3 regions of the Bacillus sp. AL-1R genome follow, and region 3 is predicted to be linked to each of the others. Evidence: riboswitches for the same ligand, from Rfam matches in the RefSeq annotation. Region 3 holds a riboswitch; each other region holds the start of a gene.
What was found. Region 3 has a riboswitch for lysine ahead of ACSBO6_RS16470 (aspartate kinase). Riboswitches for the same ligand answer to the same signal wherever they lie in the genome.
Positions count from the first base shown of each region.

Region 1: it holds a riboswitch for lysine, as region 3 does, so the genes downstream of both, lysA (diaminopimelate decarboxylase) here and ACSBO6_RS16470 (aspartate kinase) in region 3, are expected to answer to the same signal.
Region 2: it holds a riboswitch for lysine, as region 3 does, so the genes downstream of both, ACSBO6_RS13325 (amino acid permease) here and ACSBO6_RS16470 (aspartate kinase) in region 3, are expected to answer to the same signal.

Region 1 is NZ_CP197469.1:4,244,208-4,251,979, forward strand. It holds gene lysA (diaminopimelate decarboxylase) at 1-1,198, opposite strand, end outside; lysine riboswitch at 1,333-1,506, opposite strand; gene ACSBO6_RS20195 (cation diffusion facilitator family transporter) at 1,813-2,751, shown strand; gene ACSBO6_RS20200 (VC0807 family protein) at 2,824-3,480, opposite strand; gene ACSBO6_RS20205 (DinB family protein) at 3,687-4,154, opposite strand; gene ACSBO6_RS20210 (DoxX family protein) at 4,284-4,670, opposite strand; gene ACSBO6_RS20215 (TVP38/TMEM64 family protein) at 4,848-5,492, shown strand; gene ACSBO6_RS20220 (magnetosome magnetite crystal formation protein family) at 5,603-5,911, shown strand; gene ACSBO6_RS20225 (TVP38/TMEM64 family protein) at 6,024-6,905, opposite strand; gene ACSBO6_RS20230 (aldo/keto reductase) at 7,199-7,772, opposite strand, start outside.
Region 2 is NZ_CP197469.1:2,795,564-2,803,335, forward strand. It holds gene ACSBO6_RS13295 (hypothetical protein) at 169-621, shown strand; gene ACSBO6_RS13300 (hypothetical protein) at 560-1,138, shown strand; gene ACSBO6_RS13305 (zinc-dependent alcohol dehydrogenase family protein) at 1,384-2,370, opposite strand; gene ACSBO6_RS13310 (hypothetical protein) at 2,572-2,871, shown strand; gene ACSBO6_RS13315 (TetR/AcrR family transcriptional regulator) at 2,945-3,514, opposite strand; gene ACSBO6_RS13320 (MBL fold metallo-hydrolase) at 3,535-4,224, opposite strand; gene ACSBO6_RS13325 (amino acid permease) at 4,375-5,844, opposite strand; lysine riboswitch at 6,048-6,225, opposite strand; gene pdxK (pyridoxine/pyridoxal/pyridoxamine kinase) at 6,427-7,242, shown strand; gene ACSBO6_RS13335 (hypothetical protein) at 7,355-7,564, opposite strand.
Region 3 is NZ_CP197469.1:3,423,784-3,431,555, reverse strand. It holds gene uvrC (excinuclease ABC subunit UvrC) at 1-1,503, shown strand, start outside; lysine riboswitch at 1,572-1,747, shown strand; gene ACSBO6_RS16470 (aspartate kinase) at 1,850-3,091, shown strand; gene ACSBO6_RS16465 (YslB family protein) at 3,623-4,069, opposite strand; gene ACSBO6_RS16460 (succinate dehydrogenase cytochrome b558 subunit) at 4,370-5,005, shown strand; gene sdhA (succinate dehydrogenase flavoprotein subunit) at 5,018-6,784, shown strand; gene sdhB (succinate dehydrogenase iron-sulfur subunit) at 6,792-7,553, shown strand; gene ACSBO6_RS16445 (hypothetical protein) at 7,750-7,772, shown strand, end outside.

The DNA.
Region 1 (7,772 bases), 820 kb from region 3:
GGTTATAATTATTAGCCATTGAATAGCCATAAGCACCAGTGCAAGATACAGCTAATATATCATTATTTTCTACAACTGGTAAGTTACAATCCCAAATTAGCATATCGCCACTTTCACAGCATTTACCAGCAATTGATACAACTTCTTTATTCACATCATTTGCTCGATTTGCAAGCATCGCTTCGTATTTTGATCCATATAGTGCAGGACGGATGTTATCAGTCATTCCCCCATCAACAGATACATATTTACGAATTGAAGGAAGAGTTTTTGTAGAACCAATCGTATAAAGTGTTGTTCCAGCTTCACCAACAATACTACGTCCAGGTTCTAACCATAATTCTGGTAATTTGTAGTCTAGCTCTTCACATTGTTGTTTAATAATCGTTGTAATTTTTTCTATATGGTTAGAAATAGCTAAAGGCTCATCTTCTGAAGTATATCGAATACCAAAGCCTCCACCTACATTTAATATTTCAGCTGTAAAACCTAAATCATTTTTAATTCCATTTAAAAAGCTCATTAATACATTAATTGCATGAACAAAACCATCTGGTTCGAAAATTTGAGATCCAATATGTGAATGTACCCCTAATAATTTTAGGTTATTTGAATTTAATGAAACTTCCACTGCTTCATTCGCTTGACCAGACATAATATCAAATCCAAATTTAGAGTCTTCTTGGCCGGTCATTACATATTCATGTGTATGTGCTTCAACGCCTGGCGTAACACGTAATAATATCGAAACTTCTTCATTACGTTGTTCAGCTAATGCCTGTAATACTTCTAACTCAAAGAAATTATCGACTACAAAACAACCGATTTTTGCATTTAAAGCTTCTTCAATTTCTTCAATTGTTTTGTTGTTTCCGTGAAAGTGAATTTTCTCAGCTGGATAACCTGCTTGCAGAGCTGTATATAACTCTCCACCAGAAACAACGTCTAAACATAGGCCTTCTCTTTCTATTAAGCGGGCTTGTTCAACACATAGGAACGCTTTACTCGCATATGCAACTTGATATTTCATTCCAGTTTTTCTTAAAGCTTCATGGAATTCCCTACATTTTGATTCAATTAACGCTTCGTCATAAATGTATAGAGGCGTACCGTAATTTTTTACTAAATCTACAGTATCACAACCTCCAATTTCTAAATGTCCTTCATTATTAATTCGACTATTACCATGTAAATACATCCGTATTCTCCCTTCAAGTCAAATGTAAGATCATTCTAAGAAGCTTCCTTCAATGTATTAGTGTATTAAAAAAGACACATGAAGGATATGTTCATGTGCCCATCGCTTTTAAAAAAGGACTTAGCCAATCACATCTCTTCAATAGCTCTTCACAAACACATGTGACAGTACTACATTTATTAAATGTAGTCCCAGAAATAAAATGTGTGGCAATTTATTTCTTCGGCATAGGATCCTTTCTCATTTCGTCAACAAACCCACAGTTCTCTAAAATGATACTCATATACAATGCAACCTCTACGAATAGACTGTTATTTTTTATATTAGTCTATGTATAACACAGTCTAAAAATAGATGTCAAACCATTTTTAAAATACTTGTCGATTTATATTCACTTTCACACACATTTTTATCTTTCCAAAAATAGCATTTATAATATAGAATATGTTTGATGCTAGAGAAAAGGTGATTCAAAAATGAAAAATCATTTCAAAATATATAATTTAACTTTTAAAAAAACAAACCACTAACAAACTGTTAGTGGTTTTTCTTTTTTGTTGCCTTATTACAAAACTCTTAACTTAAGTAGAAAAAATTGGACAGGGGTGAATAGATTGCGTTCAAGCAAAATAGCAGTACTTTCAATCTGTAGTAACACATTCATCGTTATATTAAAATTAATAGTCGGGATTTTTACTGGTTCCGTAGCAATTATCTCTGAAGCAATTCATTCTTTATTGGATCTAGTTGCTTCAGTCATTGCATTTTTTTCAGTAAGAATTTCAAACAGACCCCCAGATAAGGAGCATCCTTATGGTCATGGTAAGTTTGAAAATATTTCAGGTACGGTTGAAACAATCTTAATATTTGTAGCTGGTATTTGGATTATCATTGAATCTGTTGAAAAGCTACTTCATCCTACCTCAATTAAAATGCCAATAATCGGTGTAGTCGTCATGTTAATTGGAGCGTTAATCAATTGGAGAGTAGGAAAAATCGTTCAAAAAGTAGGAAATGATACTCATTCTGTAGCAATGCAATCAAACGCTTTGCATTTATTAACGGATGTTTATTCATCAATCGGAGTAGCAGTCAGTTTAATTTTAGTCAGTCTTACTGGTTGGGAGTTTCTCGACGCATTGATCGGAATCGGAATCGCAATTTATATAATGAAGGAATCGATCGAACTTGGACGTAAGTCATTTACCCCACTACTTGATACAGGACTTTCCACAGATGAGTTAAAACAAATCGAAAATGTACTAAATTCTTTTAAATCCCAATTTATCGAATACCATGACTTACGTACAAGGCGTTCAGGTGCACAGGAGCATATCGATTTCCATTTAGTATTACCATCACACATGAGCATTGAAGAGGCTCATTTACTATGTGACAAAATAGAAGATGAAATAAAAAAGGTTTTAGTAGATCCTAAAATATTAATTCATGTCGAACCCGAAAATGAAAGAATACAAAAACTTGATAGTTTAAATGCAAGATTAAGAGAAGAGCAGGAATTACAAGAAGTAGGAAATTCATTAGGGGGATAATTGAACATCAGAAATAAAAAAACCACAAGGATTTTATTCCTTGTGGCATTCATTCTATTTAAAAGACTTTTACTAAATGATAATTTCATCGGAATTTTGATCTGAGTCGTCTCCTTTTAATTTTTGAGCTCTCATCGTGACCATTGCATAGCCAATTGCCATTATTATGCCAAAAACATATCCACCAATTGTAAAGATAATTGTACGAGAGTAGTATGCTTTTAATCCATACGTATCTACCATCCACCATTGCGCAACAGCAAATACTATATCTTTAATAATCCATGCGACAAACAAGTACTGAAACACTTTAAATAGTGAAGGATGTTTATATAATTTTTTACTTTCTTCACGATCTTGCCCCTGTATTGCAGCAATATCAATCATAAAATAATATGGTAATGGTTTTTTCAAAGCCAATAAAATTAAAAATACAACTACAACCCCAAAGTGATAATACACATTGTACAAAATTAAGTTTTTTGCAGAACCTAATGCCATTAAATCAACGGCAGTACTAACAGTTAATGTTGAAATAATAAAAAGACCAGTAACATTAAACTGTTTAGTATACCAAAAACGAAATAAAGTATATAAAATCCCTGGAATCGTCGGTAGTAGCATCGCCCAATAGTCACTAAAATAGTTCTGTAAAACTTTATATAAAACAAGCGGAAATACTAAATACAAAATTAGATCGTAAATAATTAAATTACTTTCTTTCTTCATTATATATAACCTCGTTTTTTGGGCCGTTTTCGTCATAATTGTTGCTAACTAAAAAACAAAAATCAATTGGAAAGAGCCATATTTTATTTTGAATTAACACAATTTTCAAACTATCAAATTAACAAATTGTTAAACATGATTATAACAAAAAAATCTAAGAGCATAAACTCCTAGATTTAGTGCGTGGACAAAAGGTAAAAATAACTCTATTGGCCAAGTGATCTTTTTAAACCGTTTATTAATCCCGCATGTAGCCCTTCGTGGAAAATGTTAAAGCTAATCATGTCTCGAACAGTCTTTATTTCAAAACTACCTAATTTCATCTCTTTTGGAATGATTTCATCTAAGCGTCCTTCATATGTAGAAATAATTTGTTCAACTTGCTGTTCTAATAATGTAATAATTTCCTTAAATGATGGCGGCTCTTCTTGCCAGTCACTTGGTTTAGTTCCACCCTTAAAAAAATCAATGAATTCCGTTGAAAGTTGACCAGTATCACCAGTGTTTGCATAAAGTAATTGCTCATATGCCCCTAATACGTGACCTGCATTCCAAAGAATATTATTATTGAATCCTCCTGGAATTACATCTACTACTTCTGTTGAAACAGTACTAAGAACTTTCAAAGTATAAACTCTTGTAAACCTAAGTTGTTCAAAAATAGCATCTGCCATCTTGATCCCTCCATCTTATCATTACTGACCTTATCGTATCACGAATGAGGAATATTTTTCATAAAAAAGATGAACAAAAAAGAAGCCTCAAAACATGAGACTCCCTCCAGACTTAAACCTATCAATCCCTTAAAATAAAACCATTGATCCTGGACCAGTGAGTAATAACCCAACTGCAGCTGCAATAATTAATAGATTAAACTCAAATCCATTTGAACTATTCCAGAATCCGTTCTTTATATGAACCTTTATTACTGCTACTGCCATCACTACTATAATCAACCATGCACCTATTTCAGTATATACACCAGCCGCTACGAAGAATCCACCTACGATTTCTGCCACTCCTGTTATAAAAGCAAAAAATGCACCAGGTTTGATTCCAATCGACTCTAACCATTGTCCAGTTCCTTTAATACCATAACCACCAAACCAACCAAATACTTTCTGCACCCCATGACCTAATAAAATAATACCTAAAACAAGTCGAATAACTAATAGGCCTTCATCAAGCATATCTCCACCTCAATTCTCTTTGATTTGAGATATTTAGTGCTTAATTATTTTTATTCATTTTTTGACATGTTTATGACCTTTATTATTAATTTTTAAAAATGAATCAGTTTTCTTGTACTTGAGGAATAGAATACTATAACTGAAGATTTTCTAACTTAAAAGGAGAGAGCATACATCATGAAAAAAGTCGTTCCACTAACTGTAATCGGCTTTTGGATTTTAATGCTACTACTCGCTATTCGATATCATTTATTTCATTTGTCATTGCAAGATATAAAACACTATATTGCCAACTCTTCCATCAATCCTATGTTATTATTTGTCGCTATTTTTTGTGCCAGAATCTTTCTTTTCATTCCTAGCTCTTTATTAATTGTAGTAGGTAGCTTGTTTTTTCACCCGTTTGAAACCATTTTCTTATCATTAATCGGAATGGCCATCACAGAAACAATTATTTACTTATTAAGTAGAAGTATTTTAAGTGATTCAATTCAACAATTCATGGAAAATAAATATCCCTCTCTATTTGAAGAGATTATTTTGAACCGAAGGAAATACTTATTCCTAACAGTCGCAACTCCTCTAGCTCCAACAGATGGTGCTTGCTTTATCGCCGCCTCCACTAATATGAAATACTTGTCCTATATTGCAATTGTTTTTGCTGGTAATATTCCAATCGCAGTTCTTTATACCTTATACGGAAATTTCTTGCTTGGCTCTCCATGGATTACAATCTGTATTACCGCAACTATCATAGTCGGTTTTTTCATTTACATTTCTTTAAAAAAGAAACAAAAAAAGGATACACATTTCTCAGCCTAAACTTTTTTAATTAAGTATCAAAAAAATTGTTAATAAAAGAATCGATTTTTATATATAAATTAAACTATACTAAGATTAATTAAAATTTATTAAGAAATCGAGGTAAAAAGATGGAAACAAATAAGATTTTGTCCTCATTATGTTATTTTAGTGTATTCTTTGCGCCTTTCTTATTCCCAATAATTGTTTATTTCGTCGCAAAGGATCAACAACTAAAATCGCATTCTAAACGAGCCTTTTTTTCACATATTCTACCATTTCTAACAATTATTATTTTAGCGCTTATTTCCTTTTTCACATTTATGTCTTTGGGTGACGGAGCAGGTTTTGCTTTAGTTGGTGGATTTGTATTAGTACTAATCGTTAATTTAATTGTCTTTATATGGAATATCGTTCAAGGTATTAAAGTATTGATGTAAATTCGTCATGTTTTCTACATTATTTCTCAGGAAATTTTCAAATTCGACAAATGCAGTTTTTGAACTAAGTAAAAAGGCAATGTAATGGTTTAACCTTACATTGCCTTTTTTATTATTCACTTTCTGTTACGTAAGCTTCTTTTGAATTGGTTCGTTTAATTGTTTTCTTAATCATTAATGATAAAGAGAAGATGCAGGCAATTAAAATGGAACTAGTTAATACTATTTGTGATGTTGTTAAAGAGAAAATTTTAGCCAAATACACAGAGTATGATAATAGAGATGATGTAATTAATTTTGAAATCGAAGCAATTATAAGGAATTTTTTAAAAGAGACTTTGCTAATCCCTGCCCCGACACAAATAATTTCATCCGGTAAAATTGGAATAATAAACATTAATGTCAAAATAATTGTTTCATTTTTTTTGATATATTCCTGATATTTCTTTATCTGACTTTCTTTAACAAACTTCGAAACTAATTTAAGTCCACCTATTCTTGCTATGAAATACATAATGACAATACCTAAAGTTGAACCTAAAAATCCTAATAACGCTCCCGAAAACGATCCGATTACAGCACTACCTGCAGGAATAGTAAGGGCTTCTGGTAAAGGTAAAAAAATCGGTTGAGATAAACAGATTAAGAAAAATAATAATTTTGCCGTTGCTATATGATTGGTTAATATTCGCTCAATTCCGTACGCATCTACGAATACTAGAAATTGACTAGCATAAAATAAAATGCCAACTACCGTTATACAAAGTAGTAAACAAATTAGCGCTATTTTTGTAACCTTTAAAAATCTTTTATGATTCGATACTACCAGATAAAAATCTAAAAGCAGAATTACCATGATTGCTAAAATAATCGATATTTTATAGATCGTTATGACAGTAGGTAAACTAGTGACTAATATTACGATCGATATCGTAGCTAATACTATGTGTAACGTCAGTTCTTTCATTGTATTGAACTTAGTTTCTTTCTTCAAAGTAATCAACTCCTATACTACAACTTGACCGTTCTCCAATATTTTTCACTACTTATTTATCGTAACGAAACAATATATACTTTGAAACGAACTTAAGTATTAAACTTAGTAAGTCTTAAGTCTTATGGTGCGGAAGTTTTTGTAAATGAAATTGTTATATTCGAATATTCGACTCTTAATAAAAAATGCCTCTATGATTTAATTAATTTTTTGAGAATGTGCAAACACTTCACTTTATAAGAAATAAAAACGACTGCCAAAGAATTTAGCAGTCGTTTACGTTTATATTTTATTTAAAAATCAAAATTGTCAGGGTCTGGACCAACACGGTGATTTTGGTTCAGTGAGTTGATTTGGTTCATATCTTCTTCTGTTAGTTCAAAATCGAAAATATTTGCGTTTTCTTGAATACGATGTTCTTTGATTGATTTTGGTATGATGACAACACCATTTTGTAAATGCCAACGTAATACAACTTGAGCAATTGATTTATTATGTTTGTTTGCTATTTGTAATAAAGTTTCATTGTCAAATAATTGCCCTTGCATTAATGGCGCCCATGCTTCTACTTGAATTGAATTTTCTTTTAAAAATTCTCTTAGTTCAACTTGACTTAGCATTGGATGTAATTCAACTTGGTTGATCATAGGCATTATTTCAGCATTTGCCATTACTTCTTTCAAGTGGTGAATTTGGAAGTTACTCATTCCAATTGCTTTTACTTTCCCGTTTTTGTAAAGTGTTTCAAGTGCTTTCCATGATTCAACATATTTACCTTCAACTGGCCAGTGAATTAAATATAGATCTAAATAATCAAGACCTAGTTTTTTCAAACTTAATTCAAAAGCATCTAAAGTTGGTTGGTAG
Region 2 (7,772 bases), 630 kb from region 3:
TCACTAAAAAATATTTACCATTTAACCTCTTTCTTTATACTTCTACCGTCTCAAAAAAGTTTCAAATAGATTAACAGCTTAATTAACGCCGGCAAAATGAAAAGATAACCTAATTCCTTATTAGTAAGTAAAACATTACAAGTTTTATTACAGGAGAAAAATAAGTTCATGGAAAAGCTTAAGACTAAAAAAATACTTATTACATTTATATTGGTGTTCCTAACTAGTAGTTGTAATTCCTCTAATAAGACATTTTTATTAAGAGGTACATTTGCGTGTAAAGAACTGCCATTTGATTCAATGGTCTTTGATCCAGAAAATGACTATACATTTTATTATTATTACGAGGATTTACAAGGAAATAGCAAATTAGATAAAGGAACATTTTTAAGAAAATCTGAATCCAAATATATAATAAAAAGTTCGGTTTTTAAGAACATAGGGATCACTTATAAAAATAGTGGTTTCAAGATTATGATAAATGAAAAAGCATATTACTTTAAACAAATCGATGCAATCCCAGGTATCCAAACAAATTATGAAAGTAGGAAGTTTAATTATGAAAAAAATAGCAAGTTTACTAGTCTTTTTAAGCATCTTAATTTCTTCAACCTCAATTAATGCACAAGAAATTCCAACTGAAGAGACAAGCCAAGAAGCTTTTGTAATACCTGTATCTCAAGAAGAAATTGATAAAGAAGAACAACAACAATTAGAACAACAAAATAGTAAAGGAAGAACTCCATTGTATGAGTATAAAACTGAACTTGTGGGAACTCAAATAGCAAAAAAGGTCAAAATTGGTTATGCTGAAGGGCAACCGCCAAAGGGGACTATATTTCACTCTCCTGGAAGTTTTTATTGGTCAAATAGTGGAAGTAAAGTTACGGTTACAATATCCGTTGCATATGGTGCTTATTCAATAGGAGTAACTCCAGGAAGTATAAGTGGCACTGGAGTTGTAGTAAAATCGCCATATATGGGACAAGCAGTAAAACTTTTAATTCATAAGGATATAGAAGTTAAAAAGTATAAGCAATATAGAAAAACTGTTATGGGTAGCGGAAAATGGGAATATGTTGGTGACGTATATACAAAGGTACCTGTATTAAATCATTATACAGTCGTAAAAGTATAAATTATAATTAAAACTAATCTCCACAATAAAGATAAATATATAGCTAAAAAACTAGAAAGCTCAGAAATAAATCTGGGCTTTTTTAATTGATTGGTGTGAGTCAGTAATCAAAATCCAAAGATAATTCTATATGAGAATTGAACAAAATAACTTAACTACTTGTCGCTTTACTAAGACTTGCTATCTTTCAAAAATTATATAAAAAAAAATCCCCAAGCATATGCAAAAGGGGATTTAAATAGTTTTTATATATTTTCAATTAATACTTTACCAAATTGTACTTCATTATTTTCAAAGTAATCATGGGCTTCCTTCACTTGATCAAATGTAAAAGATTTTGGATTGATTAGCGGCTTTAGCTTACCTTCATCAACTAAAGTAGCGATTTTATTTAAAATAGTACTATGTTCTTTTCGCCCTTCCTCAGTTTTTTGAGTAAGCAAAATAAAAATAACATGTAAAGATAAAGATTTGTTATGTAAAAGTGTTAAATCATGCGTCGAACGTGCTGCGATTGCTAGAACAGTACCTTTTGGTTTAGCTGCAATAAATGATTTATCTAGATTTTCTTTACCGACAGTATCAAAAACAAGATCAAAGCCTTGCCCATCTGTTAGGCGGTTAACATATTCTTCTGCGGTCTCTTCCTTGTAATTAATGACGTGGTCTGCGCCTAGCTTTTTAACTAAATCAGCTTTTTCCTTCGACGAGACTGTTGTCGAAACAGTAGCTCCAAAAGCTTTCGCTAACTGAATCGCTAAATGACCAACACCACCTGCACCGCCATGAATTAAAATATGATCACCTTGTTTTAAATTGCCTCTGTCAAAAAGTGCCTCCCAAGCAGTAATAGCTGTTAATGGTAAACTTGCCGCTTCTTGAATTGGTAAATTTTTTGGAGCTTTAGCGATTACTGATTCCTCTATTAATAAATAATCTGAAAGAGTACCAGTAAAGACATTTAAACCGAATACAGAATCACCAACTGAAAAACGTGAAACATTTTCACCAACTTCAACAACTTCACCAGAAAAATCACTATGTAAAATCATTGGAAAATTCGGTTGAAACACATTTGGTACAATTCCTTTTCGAATCTTTGTATCAATCGGATTGATACTAGTCGCAGAAACCTTGACTAAAACTTGATGACCAGATGGTTTCGGTATTGAAAGTTCAACATTTTTAAACTCAGAACTATCTCCATATTGATGAATGACAACCGCTTTCATAATAGCCTCCTATTCGAAATAGAAAATATTTTTAAGTCATTGTAGCATACATCTGATCGAAAAAAATACAATTTTGACTCCAAATTGATTCATGAGGTTTTGATTATAATGGTTAAAAATCTATAATTTATATTGTTTTTTCACTTTGATTCCGTATAATCAATAGTAATCTTTTAATCTTATTCATGGAGGAAAAATACTATGGTAAACAAATTAGAGGAATTAAATGAGAGAAATACGTTAAACCATAGAAATATTGTAAAGTATGTAAAACACGTCTTTGATGAGTTAGACTTAAAAGTTAAAAGATTTCGCGAAGAAGCAGCAATCAGAGCAGCTCACCATGCAAAACCAGATTTAGAAGAAGAAAAATTATTTTATAACAATATTCACCATATGAAGACGTTACTAATTGATGTATTAGAACGTACTACTGAAGATCTTGAACATGTTGGCGATAAAAACTGGAATAAAAATTTTAAAGACGGCGTGAACGCATAATAATAAATAAAAACGTATTTTCTCTATAAATCAAGGATAGGAAGGTATTTAAACCTTTCTATCCTTTTGATTATTAATTCATATGCTGCTTTAAATTTCTTACATAATTTTTCAATACAAAAAGTACACTTTCATCAATTGGGATATTTATACCAAACCCATCACTTTTTTCAAGCGAAACAAAACCATGAAGCAAACTTCTTAAGCCTCTAACCGCATGAATAAGTTCAATGTCAGTTAAATGATAAGGTTTTAGTACTTCGTAAATTAAGTTCAATATTTTATTCCCAATCAAACGATACTCATCTCCAGGTGATTGAGACGGAGATAACGTAGCTTTATATAAACCAGGATGGATCCTAGCATAATCGAGATAAGCAAAAGCTAAAGCCAAAACTGCTTTCTCATTATTTTTCCCTTCAACCGATTTACGAAGTTTTTCATAAAGTTGTGTAATCCCATGTACTGCTACACTATTTTTTAGTTCATCCAAATTCTTAATATGGTTATAAATCGATGGTGGTTGAATCGTTAGCTTCTTTGCAAGATAACTAATCGTTAAAGCCTCCCACCCTTCTGTATCAACAATCTTAATTGAAGTACTTAGTAATTGATTATAATTCAATCCAATTCTTGGTGACATTGCTTTTACTCCTTCACATATTACTTTTTAAGAGCACGGTCAATTTCTTCTTGTGGGTGACTTAACATTGTACCATGACCGACTGCCAATAACGTAGGTTTTAATTCACTAATTTTCTTAGCACTATTTAATGCAGCATCCTTGTTCCAAGTTGCCATAGATGGAAAAGGAAATAAAATTTTAAATTGACCAGAAATCGCCAAACCACCTCTTAATGAAAAAGCATCACCAGCTATAATGGCATTTGTCCGTTGATCTAAAAATGCCATTGAACCTGGTGTATGACCGGGAACTTCAACCGCTAGTAAAGACCCAATCGTATCTCCTTCCTGCAGTAAACGATCTGGGATGGTTTGAATATTTTTAGGAACGCCACCTTTTATAGGCGTATTTGGCTCACCCGCATCTAAACTTGTGTCACCTTTTAATAATTTTGCATCTCTTTTTGAAATGGAAACGACTGCATCTGGAAGTAATGATTTTAATTGATCAAGCGATCCAACATGGTCTCCGTGCGCATGTGTTAAAACGATATTCGTAATTTTTTTGCCTATTTGATTAGCCGTATCAATAATTTTAGTTGCACTAAAGGAAAGCGCTGTATCAATTAACGTAAGCTCGTTTTCTTCTTCTACTAAAAAACAATTCACAGGAAAGAAATTTGGTAAAAAGCTCAACTCATAAAGATCATTATTTTTCGTAATTTTCATTTAATATCCTCCTAATGATAAAAACTAATACCTTTAGTTTTATAATACTAAAGGTATTAGTTTTCGTGAACAAAAATTCCAAATTTTACATAAAATTCGTTATATGACTAAAAAAAACCCTTCCATCAAAGATGAAAGGGCTACATTTTATTATTTTCTAGATAAATCCATCTCTTTATAAGAAACAACTTTCGTTTTGTGTTTAAATTTATAACCTAACCAAACAATTAAAAACACAGGAATTCCAATATATGAAACAAGTACGCCTTGCCAATCAATTGCATTACCAGTGAAAGCTTGCCAGTTTTGAGCTAGTACAATAAATAAACAAGCTAAGAATGCTAAAATTGGACCAAGTGGGAACCATTTTGCTCGGTATGGTAAGTCATTCAAATCTAATCCTTGAGCAACATAAGCTTTGCGGAATCGGTAATGAGAAATCGCGATCCCTAACCAAGCAAGGAAACCTGATAATCCTGATAAATTTAATAACCAAGTATACACTTGACCTTCACCGAAGAATGAAGATAAACAAGCAAGTGAACCAACCGCAAGTGTTACATATAAAGCATTTGTAGGAACACCATTTTTATTTACTTTTGTTAAGAATTTAGGAGCTTTGCCTTCAATCGCTAAAGTATATAACATACGAGTAGATGCGTATGTTCCACTATTACCTGCCGATAAAACGGATGTTAAAATAACTGCATTCATTACAGAAGCCGCAAATGCAACTCCTAATTTTTCAAATACTAAAGTAAATGGACTAACAGCTACGTCGTTTTTCATAAGACCAGGATCTGTATAAGGAATTAATAAACCAATTACGATAATAGCTAAAACATAAAATAAAAGGATACGCCAGAAAATTTGACGGATAGCTTTTGGAACATTTTTTTCTGGATGTTCAGTCTCCCCTGCTGCAACACCGATTAATTCAGTACCTTGGAATGAGAAACCTGCAACAATAAAGATTGATAAAACACCTAAAAATCCATTATGAAACGGAGCATCCCCAACAGTAAAGTTTTTGAAACCTGCATGATGTCCACTGATAATGCCAAAAATCATTGCAATCCCAACAACTAAAAAGACAACTACAGTTACAACTTTAATTAATGAAAACCAAAACTCTGATTCACCATAACCTTTAACTGAAAGTAAATTTAAACCTAAAATAATCACTAAGAAGATTCCGCTCCATAAAACAGCTGGAGTATGTGGGAACCAATATTTCATCAGCATTGCCGAAGCTAATAATTCAAAAGCTAGAGTAATTGCCCAGTTATACCAATAATTCCAACCCATAGCAAAACCGAATGCTGGATCAACATAGCGAGATCCATACGTACTAAATGAACCAGAAACAGGTAAATAAGTCGCCATCTCACCTAAACTAGTCATTAAGAAATAAACCATAATACCAATTAATCCGTATGCTAAAATAGCTCCACCAGGACCAGCTTCACTAATTGAAGTTCCACTAGCTAAAAACAAACCTGTACCAATTGAACCACCAATTGAAATCATTGTTAAATGTCTTGCTTTAAGGCCCCTTTTTAAAGAACCATCGTGAGTATTCGATACCACATTATCGTTTTTAGGGTTTGTTAGTCCCATCTTGTTGTGCCTCCTCTTCATTCTTGCAATCTTATCTTTACGCGAGAATATGGGACGGTATAAAAGTGTTGTATGATGTGTATTTTACTCAGTTTTTACAAGCAATATGTAAAGAATGGAAAATCTGGTAAAATACAAAAAAACACGTGAAGCAATGTTCACGTGTTTAAGACTCAATTATATGAATCAAACAGCATCAACATCTCTTCAATAGCCCTCCACAAGAAATCTTGTGACAGTCCTACGCTTATTCAGCAATAGGCCCAGTAATAAATTCAAATGGTAAATTTATTACTTCGGCAGTTTCACCTTTTATTACTTTTCACAGGTACCATAAACCTCAAAGTAACGACTAATCAAAACTGCGCCTCTATCCAAACGAGATAAAGATCATATTAAATTAATTTTTATAAACTCAATATACAATCTATTAATCTAGTTTGTCAATAGAATTTTCGACAAAAATAGACTCTACTTAAGAAATGGTATGCCTGATTTTCGCTTAAAGAATGCTCATGCCTTGTACCTAGCACATCTGTTTCTGTATAATAATTCTATGTAATTAAAGGAGGAATTTTTCACATGACAATTTATAAAGCATTGACACTTGCTGGATCTGATAGTAGTGGTGGTGCAGGATTACAAGCTGATATTAAAACGTTTCAGGAACGTAATGTTTATGGAATGAGTGCAGTTACAACCTTAGTAGCAATGGATCCTCATAATCATTGGCATCATCAAGTATTTCCAATTGATATAGATACAATTGCAGCACAATTAGAAACAATCGTTGTCGGCGTTGGGGTTCAAGCAATGAAAACAGGTATGCTCGGTTCAACTGAAATCATTGAGTTAGCTGCAAAAACAATAAAAAAACATACTATTGATCGAGTTGTTGTAGATCCAGTTATGATTTGTAAAGGAAATGACGAGGCTCTTCACCCAGAGACAAATGATGCATTAAGAGAAATTTTAGTACCACTTTCAACAGTTGTAACGCCAAATTTATTTGAGGCAGCTCAATTAGCTAAAATGCCTCCAATTTGCACAGTTGAACAAATGGAAGAAGCAGCACGCAAAATCCATGCATTAGGAGCTAAATATGTTTTAGTTAAAGGTGGAAGTAAAATTCAGCATGAAAATGCAATAGATGTATTATTTGATGGTGAAAAAATCGAACATCTAGAATCTGACAGAATTGAAACTACATACACACACGGTGCGGGTTGTACTTATTCTGCAGCGATTTGTGCAGAGCTTGCTAAAGGAGCAGAACCAAGAGAAGCAATCCATACTGCAAAGAAATACATTACCGAAGCAATTCGTCACTCATTCCCACTTAATCAATACGTTGGCCCAACAAACCACATGGCCTATCGATTACATGGAGAAGGCTAAAAGCAACTAATAGGGCTGTCATACGTTAGATTAACTAACGTATGACAGCCCTTTTTAATAGTAAAAACTGGTGTTTGTACTCCCTGTTCCCTTTCCCCTAGGTTCCTACTTTTCAACTGAAAATCCCCTTGATTACCCTAAATACATTTCTTCCTTTGTAATAAACAAATCTTTCCCATTTAGCTAATAAGCCATTACCATTTTTGCCATTTTCAATCTGAATGACGTGCTGTTTGTGAAACTCCGCAACTCGTTCATTCTGTTTTGTATGCAAACTGTTGAAACGCTTGTGAAGATGTAATGCATGTTTGTTTTGTCCCATATAAATTCTCTACTTCTTTAGTTAATAATTTATCAATACCGCATACAATTTTTCTATCAATTTCTACTTTATTTCCTACATACTTTTACACATTCAATAATTTTGAACATCAAATTGGCTGCAATAAGTGATAAACATGGGGTCGTTAAACAAGTCGATTCCATACCTAATAATGATACAATATTTAATAAAAACTATCATAGAGATA
Region 3 (7,772 bases):
ATGTTGAAGGATGATAAATCATACCCCTTTATTAAAATAACTGCTGAAAAACATCCTCGCTTATTGATTACGCGAAATGTAAAAAAAGATAAAGGAAAATATTTTGGCCCATTCCCTAATGCTACTGCCGCAAATGAAACAAAAAAATTATTAGACCGTCTATATCCATTACGAAAATGTTCTTCATTACCAGATAAAGTTTGTTTATATTATCATATTGGTCAGTGTCTTGCGCCTTGTGTAAAGGAAGTAACTGATGAGCAAAATCAGGACATAGTAAATGAAATTGCCCGTTTTCTAAACGGTGGTGAAGATCAAATACGAAAAGAGTTAGAGGCAAAAATGCTTGCTGCATCTGAACAATTAGATTTCGAGCGGGCAAAAGAGTATCGAGATCAAATTGTATCAATTGAAACGACTATGGAAAAGCAGAAAATGATGAGTAGTGATTTAATTGATCGAGATGTATTTGGATACGCGGTTGACAAGGGTTGGATGTGTGTTCAAGTATTCTTTGTTCGAAGTGGAAAATTAATTGAAAGAGATGTATCTTATTTTCCTATTTACGATGAACCTGAGGAAGAGTTCTTATCATTTATTGGGCAATTTTATGAAAAACCACATAATATAAAACCAAAAGAAATTTTTGTACCAGATAAAGTGGATACTGAAATTTTAAAAGGTTTATTAAAAATTCCTGTATTCCAACCAAAAAGAGGTCAAAAAAAGGAACTAGTTGTATTAGCAAATAAAAATGCCAAAATTGGACTCGGTGAGAAATTTAAATTAATTGAACGTGATGAGGAAAGAACCGTAAAAGCAATCGAAAAATTAGGAGAGATTTTAAATATTGAAACACCATATCGAATAGAAGCATTTGATAATTCAAATATACAAGGAACAAATCCTGTTTCAGCAATGGTTGTCTTTATAGATGGAAAACCTTCAAAAAAGGATTATCGCAAATATAAAATCAAAACGGTTGTAGGACCAGATGATTATGATTCAATGCGTGAGGTAGTTCGTAGAAGATATTCAAGAGCTCTAAAAGAAAATTTACCTTTACCTAACTTAATAATTGTGGATGGTGGGAAAGGACATCTAGCTGCAGTTGAAGATGTACTTCAAAATGAGTTAGCTTTATTCATTCCAACAGCCGGTCTTGTAAAAGATGAAAAACACCGCACTTCAGAGTTATTAATAGGACAACCACCTCAAATTGTCCAACTTGGTAGACAAAGCCAAGAGTTCTTTTTATTACAAAGAATTCAAGATGAGGTACACAGATTTGCGATTGAATTCTATCGTCAGCTTCATAGTAAATCAATGGTTCAATCTGCTTTAGATGGCATAGCGGGTGTTGGTGGAACAAGAAAGAAAGCCCTTCTTAAACATTTTGGATCAGTTAAAAAAATAAAAGAGGCATCAATCGATGAGTTAATTGCTGCTAAAATGCCAAAAAATGTTGCAGAAGAAATTTTTCAGCATTTCCATAAAGAGTGATACCAATAAATTTATCTTGACACTATTTTCAAAATAATTTATATTTTAGTTAAAATTAAATGATTTTCTCTCGTAATAGAGGTGCAAAACTTAAGAGTATGCTGTCATAGACGTGTGGCGTTGTGATGGACAGTTGAAAGGGAGTTTTGCCGAAATAAAATGAATCCACAATTCATTTTGTTGGGACTGCATTTAAGAAATGTAGTACTGTCGCATAATAATTATGCGGGGAGCTATTGAAGAGATGTTGATGATTTGTCTATTTTATTTGTAAATTAGGCGCGTGAACATTGCTTCACGCGCTTTTTTGTATTCTTTTTTAAGTAAAAAGTGAGGATGAGGAAAAATGGGAATTATTGTCCAGAAATTCGGTGGTACTTCAGTAGGCTCAATTGAACGAATTCAGCATGTTGCAAAAACAGTAACTAAATCATATAAAGAAGGAAACCAAGTAGTTACAGTCGTATCTGCTATGGGACATCATACAGACGAACTAGTTAGTTTAGCAGCTCAAATAAGTCCACAAAACAGTAAACGTGAATTAGATATGTTACTGACAACAGGCGAACAAGTTTCAATTTCATTATTAGCAATGGCAATTCAAGCACTAGGTTTTAAAGCTATTTCTCTTACTGGTTGGCAAGCTGGAATTCAAACTGAATCTGTCCATGGGAATGCGCGTATAGAAACAATTGATACAAAACGAATTCAACAATTACTTAATGAAGGATATATCGTCATTGTTGCTGGTTTCCAAGGATTAAGTGAAAGCAATGACATTACAACATTAGGCCGAGGTGGCTCAGATACTACAGCGGTAGCATTGGCTGCTGCTTTAAATGCAGAACGTTGTGATATTTACACGGACGTATTAGGGGTTTACACTACGGATCCAAGAGTTGAACCAAAAGCATCTAAATTAAGCCATGTCTCTTATGATGAAATGCTAGAGCTTGCAGCGTTAGGAGCTGCAGTTTTACATCCTAGAGCGGTAGAATTCGCAAAAAATTATCATTTAATTATTCAAGTTCGTTCAAGTCAACACGATGAAATCGGTACATTTATTGGGGAGGAAACAGAAATGGAACAACAATCAGTCGTAAGAGGAATCGCATTCGAATCGAATGTAACAAGGATGACTTTAAATGGTTTGAATAACCATGTAGATTTATTGCCTAAAATCTTTACTTTACTAGCAAGTGAAGGAATCGATGTAGATATTATCATCCAAAGCGTAACATCAGATAACTTAGTAAATCTTTCATTTTCGATCAAATCTGAAAATATGATGGAAGCAATAACAGTTTTAGAATCAAAGAAAGAGTTTTTAGGTTACCGCTCATTTGATTTTGAAAGTGAACTAGCTAAAGTATCAATTGTCGGCAGTGGAATGGTTTCAAATCCAGGTGTTGCTGCGAAAATGTTTAAATTTTTAGCAGAAAGTAAAATCCCTGTAAAAATGGTAAGTACTTCTGAAATTAAAGTATCAACAGTAATACCAAAATCAAATTTACAAGAAGCAGTTCATGCTCTTCATAACGGCTATCAACTAGATCGAATTAATGAAGCAGTAGTAGTAGAAAACTAAATAGAAAAAATAAACCCTTTTAGGCGTATACTTTCTTATTTATATAGGCTTGAAATATTGAGTTAATCAATATTGATCACGTCCATTTACCTAAGCTTATATAGTATAGAGATCGCGCTTTAAAGGGTTTTTTATTCGTTAAGCGAATAAATTATATAAAGATTCTGTAAATTTAAAATAAGTAAGGAGAACGGCTAAATGGTGAATAAATGAAGGAGGTATTAATAATGAGGCATAGTTTACTTGCGTTCAGATTTGGAGAAATTGTGCTACAGTTTGTTCTATTAATACTCGCCATTTTGTTTTTTGTTTCTATTTGTTTAATCTTATTAAATTCTATTATCAAAGGAGTTAAGAGAAACAAAAATTTTGAGAGAATTAGAAGACAGGATCAAAGTAATGAAAGGAAAGAGCAGGGGTAGGACGTTGAACTTTTCTTAAAGTATTTGAACTTATATTTCAATTTTTTATGAAAAAATCATCCTAATGAAACACCACAAGGAATAAAAATTTCCTTGTGGTGTTTTCATTTTATTTTCTTGTAATAGGATCCTTTAAATCCCATTTTACTTGGAATTTTACTTTATCGCCTCTTTTACTTTGCTCTTCATATGTTTCAGCAATTACATCGATTTGCTGTTGAATTTGCATCGCTAAAAATCCAGCTTCTAATTGGTAAGATACGTTCTTTTTTTGTTGATTTCTATATGTAATTAATTCAGAAGATAATGTTAAATGAACTTCTTGCTTCTTTTCTTCTTCAACAGTAAGAGTACCCCAACCAGCTTGGTCAAAAAATTCAATGATTTCTTCAAAAGTTGCTAATGGATATTTTCTGGCAAGCATTTTACCCGCCCAATATAAAATATCATTTTGCTCTTTTCCTAATAAATCACTCAATAGATCGTTTCGTATAAGCTCATAGCCAAAACCAGAAATATTTCCCGGAATATTTAAATTTTCAATGCCGTTCGTCATGGTCGGATAACTCTCCCTTTCCTAAAAAACATGTTTTTATTATATACAATATTTACTAGTAAAAACAACAATTCGACAATTGTAGATTACAAGGATTACCAATCTAATTGAGAAGTTTTTTCAGTAAATAAAAATGTACGCGTTTTCTTGACCTGCTATATTATCAGGAGTAAAATGGGTTGTAGATAAATGTCATAAAAATTTCGACTTTTTATGCGTATTACTAAATTATTCTATTTTTTTAGAATAATAGAGGAATCAAATTTTCATGTGCACAAACTAAAGGGGGCAGGGGTTTACATGAGCAACAAGAATGGAAGGGAGTTTTTCTTTAGAAAACTTCATTCATTGCTAGGCGTTATTCCGGTTGGAATCTTTTTAACACAGCACTTAGTTGTCAATCATTTTGCAACAAATGGAGCAACATCGTTCAACAAAGCTGCTGATTTTATGGCGAATTTACCATTCCGCTATTTTTTAGAAATTTTTATTATTCTCTTACCAATTTTATACCATGCAATATACGGACTATACATTGCGTTCACTGGAACTAGCAATGTTAAAAATTATGGGTACTTACGTAACTGGTTATATTTATTCCAACGTATTTCTGGTGTAATTACTTTAATTTTTATTACTTGGCACGTATGGCAAACACGTATCGCTGCTCAACTAGGAGCAACGGTTGATTATAATATGATGGCTGATATTTTTAGTTCGAAATTTATGTTAGTTTTCTATATAGTAGGTGTTATTTCAACAATTTTCCACTTTGCTAATGGATTATGGTCATTCTTCGTTTCTTGGGGAATTACTGTAACACCTAGATCACAACGTATTTCAACATATGTTACATTAGGTGTTTTCGTAGTATTATCAATCGTTGGATTACGTGCTATCTTTGCATTCATTGATCCACAACTAGCGAATTTGTAAGGAGAGAGAGTCATGAGTGGGAAAATAATTATCGTCGGTGGCGGATTAGCTGGTCTTATGGCAACAATTAAAGCCGCTGAAGCTGGCACAAAAGTAGATTTATTTTCATTAGTTCCCGTAAAACGATCACATTCAGTATGTGCTCAAGGTGGAATTAATGGTGCGGTTAATACAAAAGGTGAAGGTGACTCTCCTTGGGAGCACTTTGATGATACAATTTATGGTGGAGATTTCTTAGCAAACCAACCACCTGTAAAGGCAATGGCAGAAGCAGCACCGGGCATCATTCATATGATGGACCGTATGGGTGTAATGTTCAACCGTACGCCTGAAGGACTATTAGACTTCCGTCGTTTCGGTGGAACGCAACATCACCGTACAGCATTTGCTGGTGCTACGACTGGACAACAATTATTATATGCATTAGATGAGCAAGTTCGTCGTTACGAATCTGAAGGTCTTGTTCAAAAGTATGAAGGCTGGGAATTTTTAAGAGTTGTAGTTGATGATGAAGGAGTTTGTCGTGGAATCGTTGGACAAAACTTAACTTCAATGGAAATCGTAAGTTTCCCTGCGGATGCTGTAATTATGGCATCTGGTGGCCCTGGTATTATCTTTGGTAAAACGACAAACTCAATTATCAACACTGGTTCAGCTGCTGCAGCTGTATATCGTCAAGGTGCCGTTTATTCAAATGGTGAATTTATTCAAATCCATCCAACTGCGATTCCTGGAGATGATAAAAACCGTTTAATGAGTGAAAGTGCTCGTGGTGAAGGTGGACGAGTATGGACGTATAAAGACGGAAAACCATGGTATTTCTTAGAAGAAAAATATCCTGCATATGGAAACCTTGTACCAAGGGATATTGCTACACGTGAGATTTTCTCTGTATGTGTTGACCACAAACTTGGTATCAATGGTGAAAACATGGTTTATTTAGATCTTTCACATAAAGATCCACATGAACTTGATGTAAAACTAGGTGGAATCATCGAGATTTATGAAAAATTCACAGGTGATGATCCGAAAAAAGTTCCAATGAAGATCTTCCCAGCAGTTCACTACTCAATGGGTGGATTATGGGTTGACTATGACCAAATGACTACAATTCCTGGTTTATTTGCAGCTGGTGAGTGCGATTACTCAATGCACGGAGCTAACCGTTTAGGAGCTAACTCATTACTTTCTGCTATTTACGGTGGAATGGTTGCTGGACCAAATGCTGTACGATACGTAAATGGTTTAGCTAAATCTTCAGATGATGTGGCTTCTACTGTATTTGAATCAAATGCTAATGAAGAAAAAGAAAAAATGAATCGTATTTATAAAATGGACGGTAAAGAAAATGCATACCTTCTTCATAAAGAGCTTGGAGAGTGGATGACAGACAACGTTACTGTAGTTCGATTCAATGATCGCTTATTAAAAACTGATGAAAAAATTCAAGAACTTTATGAGCGTTATCAAAACATTAATATTAATGATACAGCTAAATGGAGTAACCAAGGTGCTTCATTTACTCGTCAACTTGAAAACATGCTCCACTTATCACGTGTGATCACATTAGGTGCATATAACCGTAATGAGAGCCGTGGAGCTCACTATAAACCTGAATTCCCAGAGCGTAATGATGAGGAGTTCTTAAAAACTACAATGGCTAAATTTGATGAAAAATCTAATTCACCATTATTCCATTACGAAGATGTTGATACGTCATTAATTCAACCAAGAAAACGAGATTATTCTAAGAAGAAGGAGGACAAAGCAAATGCATAATGGAACAATGACTGCTGAAAAGACAATTACTGTAATTGTTAAACGTCAAGATTCACCGAACACTGCGCCATATGAAGAAACATTTACTGTCCCTTATCGTCCGAATATGAACGTAATCTCGGCTTTAATGGAAATTCGTAAAAATCCTGTTAATTCAAATGGAAAAGAAACGACTGCAATTTCTTGGGACATGAACTGTCTTGAAGAAGTTTGTGGGGCATGTTCTATGATTATCAACGGTAAACCAAGACAATCATGTTCTGCGCTTATTGATAAATTGGAACAACCAATTCGTCTTGAGCCAATGAGTACATTCCCTGTAGTACGTGACTTACAAGTTGATCGTAGTCGTATGTTCGATTCTTTAAAACGAGTTAAAGCGTGGATTCCAATTGATGGAACGCATGACTTAGGTCCTGGACCAAGAATGCCTGAAAGAAAACGTCAATGGGCTTACGAATTATCAAAATGTATGACTTGTGGTGTATGTTTAGAAGCTTGTCCAAACGTTAATAGTAAATCTAACTTTATTGGACCAGCTCCGCTTTCACAAGTACGTTTATTTAATGCTCATCCAACTGGAGAAATGAATAAGGAAGAACGTCTACATGCAATTATGGGAGACGGTGGACTATCAAACTGTGGTAACTCACAAAACTGCGTACAATCTTGTCCAAAAGGTATTCCTTTAACTACTTCAATTGCAGCGTTAAACCGTGCAACAACAATTCAATCTTTCAAAGACTTCTTTGGAAGCGACGAAATATAATAAACAAAAAAGCATGTCCTTTTCGGGACATGCTTTTTTTATAGTTAGAAAAAAATTATTGTCGATTAACTGATTATCAAAAAAAATTTCTCAGAGCAAAAAGTAAAGCATAACCGAAAATAATGGTAAACGAAATAAGCAGGTATAACTGTGTTAATGTATAGTTAGGAAAAACATACAGAAAGGAGATACTTAAATGAGAAAAATTTCTTTAGGTGA